2 regions of the Streptomyces sp. NPDC015127 genome follow, and region 2 is predicted to be linked to the other one. Evidence: riboswitches for the same ligand, from Rfam matches in the RefSeq annotation. Region 2 holds a riboswitch; the other holds the start of a gene.

Region 1 (3,389 bases), on a different contig from region 2:
TCAGCAGTTCCCGATCGTCCTCCGGCAGGGTGGCCAGCGCCTTGAGCAGCGCGTTGCGCTCGGACACCTCCTCGGCGATGTCCGCCTCGGCGGGCTCCGCCCAGGACATCAACTCGGCGGCGAACGACGCGCGCCGGGCTTCCGCCCGGATGCTGTCCCGCAGAATGTTCCGTGCGACCACGAGCAGCCACGGCAGCGGCTGCTCGGGCACGTCGTCCAGCCTGCGCCAGGCCACGGTGAACGTCTCGCTGACCACACCGAGGTCCGCCGAAGACGAGCTGATCAAAGCCGCCGCGCGCCTGCCGGCGTCCCCCAGCGGCTGGGCCGGTCCTGCGGGGTGTGCGTCACCGACATCGCGGACCGGAACGCGAGAGGTCCGAGACCGTTCAGCCGCCCTCGCGGCAGATGACGAAGTCGGCGAAGGGATGCCGTCCGGGCCGGTCGCCGACCTCGTCGATCGCCGCACGGATGTCGCGCAGGTGGCCGACGGTCATCTCCAGGGGCGGCTCGTCCGGCTGGTAGGTGGTCCGGATCGGGTAGTCCACGCCGGGCTGGTCGGTCATCTCGATGTGACAGCCGAGGACGTGGGTGACCGTTCGGATGCCGGCGAACGCGATCAAGCGATCGACCGTCCGGCCGAAGGCGGCCCAGTCCTCCACGTACAACCGCCCGGGATACACCGTGTCGCCGGTGAGCAGGAATCCGGTGTACGGGTCGTAGTACGTGACGGCTGCCTTGTCGTGACCTCGGGTGGCCAGGCACTCCAGCACCCGGCCGCCGAGATCGACCCGGGCGACCCGGTCGGGGTCCTCGGTGAAGCCGAAGTACGTCCAGGCACTGTCCAGATCCGCCCCCACCACCGTGGTGCGGGGGCGCTCGGCGAACTGTGCGTCGCCCGCGACGTGGTCGTGGTGAGAGTGGGTGTGCAGGACCAGCAGGGCGTAGTCGTTCCGCGGATGCCCGGCCAGCCAGCGGCCGACCAACTCGTCGACGACCCGTCTCAGCGGGAAGAACTCGGCCGACTCGGTGGCTCCGGTGTCGATGAGTACGGCGCGCGCGTTGCCGAAGATCAGGAAAAGGAACGGCGCCTCGTAGTTGACCGCCTTGTTCTGCCGCAGGATGAACGTGTGCTCGTCGTACGCGTGGACCTGGATGTCGGGATCGGTGTTGTGCTTCGCCGACGGCGACCCGTGGATCCAGTCGACGTCCAGGGCGCGGGGCTCGGGTGCCTCGGACACGAAGTCGATCCACTGCCCGTGTACGCCCATGACGCCTCCTGAGAGCGTCGTCTTGTCGGGCCGGGTACGGCGCACATCTCGTCCGGGGCAGGCACTCGTGCACCTCCGCGCGGAATGTACTACGCCTGGACCATGCTGCTCAACGAACAGCATGTCCGGCGGGCGAGCGTGGCGGTGAGGCGACAGCGGGACTTGCCCGCCCGAGGCGGTGACCTGCTCCTTCGTCGCGCTGGCCGATGTGCTGAAATCCTGGGCTCCCGCCGGCGGCACAGGCTGGATGAATGAGGCCGGTGTTCTCAGTGGTTACAGTTCCGCCTGGCGCACGGCCTTCACCGACATGGTGGACGCGCTCCTCGACGACGCCGGGCGCTGGCAGTCCCGCTCGAGGTACCGCCCGCCGAGATGCGGAAGCTGGTGGCCGAGGGCGGCTACCCCCTCGACGAGGTGACCGAGCCCCGGCTGGTCCACTTCGACGTGTGGCCCGGCAACCGCCGCCTCCACCCACCGACCGTGACCGCGGCCAGACTGCTGTACTGGTCCCACTGGCGCAGACACCACCAGGCAACAGCCCGTCGCAGCCACTACCGACGACGATCCGCCGACGAACCTGCTGGATAGATCACGAAACCGCACTGGAGTACTAGGAGCTGTCCGGCGGGTCTTGGCCGGGGCCACGACGCTCCCCCAGGGCTTCGCCTGGGGGCACCCCCCAGGCGACGGCACCTCGCCGCGTTGCCATGCACCGCACCAGACGCCGCGTCCTGTCCGGCCCTGATCCACCGGACAGCCCCTAGTTCCCGTATCGATCCCGCTCACGGGCGAGCGTGCACGGTGACCGCACTGCCGGACGCACAGGTCACCGCCGTAGACTCCGGCACGTGAGCGCCACCATCACCGCAGTCGACACCCCGCAGCCCGCCCGCGCGCCCGGCCGCCCGCTGATCCGGCGGCTCGTACGGCCCGGTGCCGCAGCGCTGTCCGGGGTGCTGCTCTACCTGAGCTTCCCGCCGAGGCCCCTGTGGTGGCTGGCGCTCCCGGCGTTCGCGCTGCTCGGCTGGACCCTGCGAGGCCGGCGGCTGTGGGCGGCGCTGGGCCTCGGCTACCTGACCGGACTGGGCTTTCTGGTCCCGCTGCTCGTCTGGACCGGCGAGGAGGTCGGCGCGGTCCCGTGGCTGGCGCTCGCCGCCGTCGAGGCGCTGTTCGTCGCGGTCGCGTGCGTGGGCATGGCAGCCGTCTCGCGACTGCCGGCGTGGCCGGTGTGGGGCGCGGCGGTGTGGATCGCCGGAGAGGCGGCCCGCGCGCGGGTGCCGTTCGGCGGCTTCCCGTGGGGGAAGATCGCCTTCGGGCAGGCGGACGGCTTCTTGCTGCCGCTCGCGGCCGTCGGCGGCACACCCGTACTGAGCTTCGCCGTCGTCCTGTGCGGACTGGGGCTGTACGAGACCGCGCGGCAGGTGGCCGTCCACCGCCGCAGCCGCGCCGTGCGGCGCGGCACGGCGGCCGCCGCACTGCTCAGCCTCGTGCTGCCTGTCGTGGGAGCCCTGTGCGCCCGGCCGCTCGTCGACGACTCCGCCGAGGACGGCACCGCGACCGTCGCCGCCGTCCAGGGCAACGTGCCCCGTCTCGGCCTCGACTTCAACGCCCAGCGCCGGGCGGTCCTCGACAACCACGCGCGCCGCACGCAGGAGCTGGCGGCCGACGTGGCCGCGGGCAGGGTGCCGCAGCCCGACTTCGTCCTGTGGCCGGAGAACTCCTCCGACCTCGACCCCTACCGCAACGCCGATGCCCGCCTCGTCATCGAGGACGCCGTCAAGGCGATCGGCGTCCCGACCGTCGTCGGTGCCGTGCTCACCCCCGAGACGGGCCCGCTCCGCAACACGCTGATCGAGTGGGATCCGCGCCGGGGGCCCGTCGACACCTACGACAAGCGCCACGTCCAGCCGTTCGGCGAATACATCCCGCTGCGTTCGTTCGTACGGATCTTCAACTCCGACGTCGACCGCGTCCAGCGCGACTTCGGTCCGGGCCACGAGGTCGGCGTCTTCGACCTGGCCGGCACGAACGTCGGGCTCGTCACCTGTTTCGAGGCGGCGTTCGACGACGCGGCCCGTGACACGGTCACCCACGGTGCGCAGCTCATCTCCGTACCCAGCA
Region 2 (3,389 bases):
CTCCATCGACCCCGCCACCGGCAAGGTCCTCGCCATGTACGGCGGCGTCGACTACACGAAGCAGTTCGTCAACAACGCGACCCGCCGCGACTACCAGGTCGGCTCCGCCTTCAAGCCGTTCGTCTTCACCGCGGCCGTCCAGCACGGCTCCACCACCCAGGACGGCCGGCCCATCACCCCCAACACCGTCTACGACGGCACCACCGAGCGTTCCGTCCAGGGCTGGACCGGCGCTCCGTACGCGCCCGCCAACGAGGACGACGTGTCCTACGGCCCCATCACCGTCAGCCGCGCCACCGACGAGTCCGTCAACGCGGTCTACGCGCAGATGGCCGTGGACGTCGGCCCCGCCAAGGTCCGCAAGACCGCGATCGCGCTCGGCCTGCCCGGCAGCACGCCGGACCTGACGGCCTCCCCCTCCATCGCCCTCGGCCCGGCCACCGCCAGCGTCCTCGACATGGCACAGGCGTACGCCACCCTCGCCAACCACGGCCGGCACGGCACGTACACCCTGGTCGAACAGGTCACCAAGAACGGCACCGAGCTCGCCCTGCCCGCGAAGAAGATGCGCCGCGTCGTCTCCCGCGAAGCCGCCGACACGACCACAGCCATCCTGCGCAGCGTCGTCGACGGCGGCACCGGGACCGCGGCGCGAGCGGCCGGCCGGCCGGCCGCGGGCAAGACCGGCACGGCCGAGGAGGACCGGGCCGCCTGGTTCGCGGGGTACACGCCCGACCTGGTGACCGTCGTCGCCGTGATGGGCCAGAACCCCGACACCGGCGCGCAGACCCCGCTGTACGGGGCGCTGGGCCGGAGCAGGGTCAACGGCGGTGGCGCGCCTGCCGAGATCTGGGCCCGGTACACGGCCGCGGCACTGGAGGGCAGTCCGGTGAGGGACTTCGAGCTGGAGGTGGTGGAGGACGTCGAGGACGTGGAGGACGGCGAGGACGGCGAGGACGGCGAGGAGGGCCGGTTCCCGTTCGACCCGCGGGACCCGCGGGACCCGGCCGGACCCCGGGATCCGGGGTGGACCGGCCGTACCGGCGGCCGGAGCGAGGGCGGTTCGTGGGCTCCGGGCGGCCAGGCGGGTCCCGGGCCCTTCCCCACCCCGAGTAGCCCCGTCACCGGAGGGACGGACTCAGGCCCCACCGCGAGCGGCCCGGTCCCCGGCGGGACGGTCACCGCCGGCCCCACCGCGAGCGGCTCGGTCCCCGGCGGGACGGTCACCCCCGGCCCCACCGCGAGCGGCCCGGGCGTGGCGCCGAGCGGAACGCCCGGGCCCGGCGGCACCACGGAGATCCGCCCCACCCCCGCGCCTCAGTGACCCGAGGTCGCCTTCAGCCCCACGACGGCCACCAGCAGCAGGCACACGAAGAAGATCCGGGCCGCCGTCACCGGCTCGTCCAGCACCAGCATGCCCACCACGGCCGCGCCGGCGGCACCGATGCCGACCCAGACGCCATAGGCCGTACCGATGGGCAGCGTCTTCGCGGCATGCGACAGCAGCATCATGCTGGCGACGATCCCGAGCCCGGTGAACACACTCGGCCAGAGCCTGGTGAACCCCTCGGTGAACTTCATCCCGATCGACCAGCCGACCTCGAGCAGACCGGCGACAACAAGCAGAACCCAGGCCATGACGGCACCTCCGAGATGCGGAACAACACGGGGTGCGTCGTCTTTGCGTAACCCGGTACGGCGCGTCTCGTCGGGTTCCTCCAACGTAGCAAAGGGCGCACACAAAGGGCTGGTGACGTCCGCCACCAGCCCTGCGGCCCCTCCGGGGTCCCGCGATCGCCTACAGGTACAGGCCCGTGGAGTCCTCCGACCCCTGGAACCGGTCGGCCGCCACCGCGTGCAGATCACGCTCGCGCATCAGGACGTACGCCACGCCCCGCACCTCGACCTCGGCCCGGTCCTCGGGGTCGTACAGCACCCGGTCCCCCGTCTCCACCGTGCGCACGTTCTGCCCCACGGCGACCACCTCGGCCCAGGCCAGCCGCCGGCCCACCGCGGCCGTCGCCGGAATGACGATGCCGCCGCTGGAGCGCCGCTCGCCCTCCGGGATGTCCGTCCTGACCAGCACGCGGTCGTGCAGCATCCGGATCGGAAGCTTGTCGTGCTGGGTGCTGTGCTGATGACTGTTGGTGCTCACGCCTCGAACCTACCTGCCCCTCGGCCCTTCGTACGCCGCAGGGTCACGCCCGTCGGCGGCGGGCCGACACGGCCAGCAGCCCCACCAGGCCCACGGCCACGACCGCCACCGGCACCACCCGCTCCAGCCGCGGCGTACCGTCCTCCGCCACGAACTGCGCCTTGACGTCCGACACCGCGCGGTTCACGGCGACGAAGGCACGGCCCGCCGTCCGGTCCACGCTGGAGGCGACCTTCGCCTTCGCGTCGCCGATGACCGTCTTGGGGTGCACGCGCACACCGATCTCGTCGAGCATCTCGGCGAGCTGCTCGCGTCGGCGGACGATGTCCGCCTCGATCTGCGCTGGGGTCCTGGTGTCCGACACCGCGCCGCCTCCGTCGTCGTGTCCGGTAGTCCTTCATCGACAGTCTGTCAGCTCCGCCGCGCCTGCACCCCACGGCACCCCCATTACGCTCGACGGCGTACACCTATGTGTCTGACGAGGAGAACCATGAGCGAGCGACTCCAGCCCGGCGACACCGCCCCGGCCTTCACCCTGCCCGACGCGGACGGCAACGAGGTGTCGCTCGCCGACCACAAGGGCCGCAAGGTGATCGTGTACTTCTACCCGGCGGCGCTCACGCCCGGCTGCACCAAGCAGGCCTGCGACTTCACCGACAACCTGGAGGTGCTCGCCGGCGCGGGCTACGACGTGATCGGCGTGTCGCCCGACAAGCCGGAGAAGCTCGCGAAGTTCCGCGAGAAGGAGAGCCTCAAGGTCACGCTGGTCGGCGACCCCTCCAAGGAGGTCCTGGAGGCGTACGGCGCGTTCGGCGAGAAGAAGCTCTACGGCAAGACGGTGACGGGCGTCATCCGGTCCACGGTCGTCGTCGACGAGGACGGCAAGGTCGAGCGCGCGCTGTACAACGTCAAGGCGACCGGGCATGTCGCGAAGATCATCAAGGATCTGGGCATCTGACGCCTCGGCGTCAGCCTCCTGTCGCCCGGCCAGTACGATGGCCGGGCGACTCGCGGTCGTGGTGGAACTGGCAGTCACGCTGGGTTTAGGTCCCAGTGGGGTAACTCCCGTGAGGGTTCGAGTCCCTCCGACCGCACCATCGACTCCCGGCGTCAGCCGAGGAGTTCACGCACCACCGGCACCAGCGCCCTGAACGCCTTCCCCCGGTGGCTGATCGCGTTCTTCTCCTGCGGGCTGAGCTCCGCGCACGTCCGCGTCTCGCCCTCGGGCTGGAGG

Evidence for each region. Region 2 has a riboswitch for guanidine ahead of ACF08N_RS10645 (DMT family transporter). Riboswitches for the same ligand answer to the same signal wherever they lie in the genome.
Region 1: it holds a riboswitch for guanidine, as region 2 does, so the genes downstream of both, ACF08N_RS23210 (MBL fold metallo-hydrolase) here and ACF08N_RS10645 (DMT family transporter) in region 2, are expected to answer to the same signal.

What each region holds. Positions count from the first base shown of each region.
Region 1 is NZ_JBIBVE010000011.1:300,912-304,300, forward strand. It holds gene ACF08N_RS23205 (RNA polymerase sigma factor) at 1-286, opposite strand, end outside; gene ACF08N_RS23210 (MBL fold metallo-hydrolase) at 387-1,268, opposite strand; guanidine-III (ykkC-III) riboswitch at 1,280-1,347, opposite strand; gene ACF08N_RS23215 (hypothetical protein) at 1,641-1,856, shown strand; gene lnt (apolipoprotein N-acyltransferase) at 2,117-3,389, shown strand, end outside.
Region 2 is NZ_JBIBVE010000004.1:386,384-389,772, forward strand. It holds gene ACF08N_RS10640 (transglycosylase domain-containing protein) at 1-1,324, shown strand, start outside; gene ACF08N_RS10645 (DMT family transporter) at 1,318-1,638, opposite strand; guanidine-III (ykkC-III) riboswitch at 1,670-1,738, opposite strand; gene ACF08N_RS10650 (GroES family chaperonin) at 1,799-2,155, opposite strand; gene ACF08N_RS10655 (DUF3618 domain-containing protein) at 2,199-2,519, opposite strand; gene bcp (thioredoxin-dependent thiol peroxidase) at 2,646-3,113, shown strand; tRNA gene ACF08N_RS10665 (tRNA-Leu) at 3,166-3,252, shown strand; gene rdgB (RdgB/HAM1 family non-canonical purine NTP pyrophosphatase) at 3,266-3,389, opposite strand, start outside.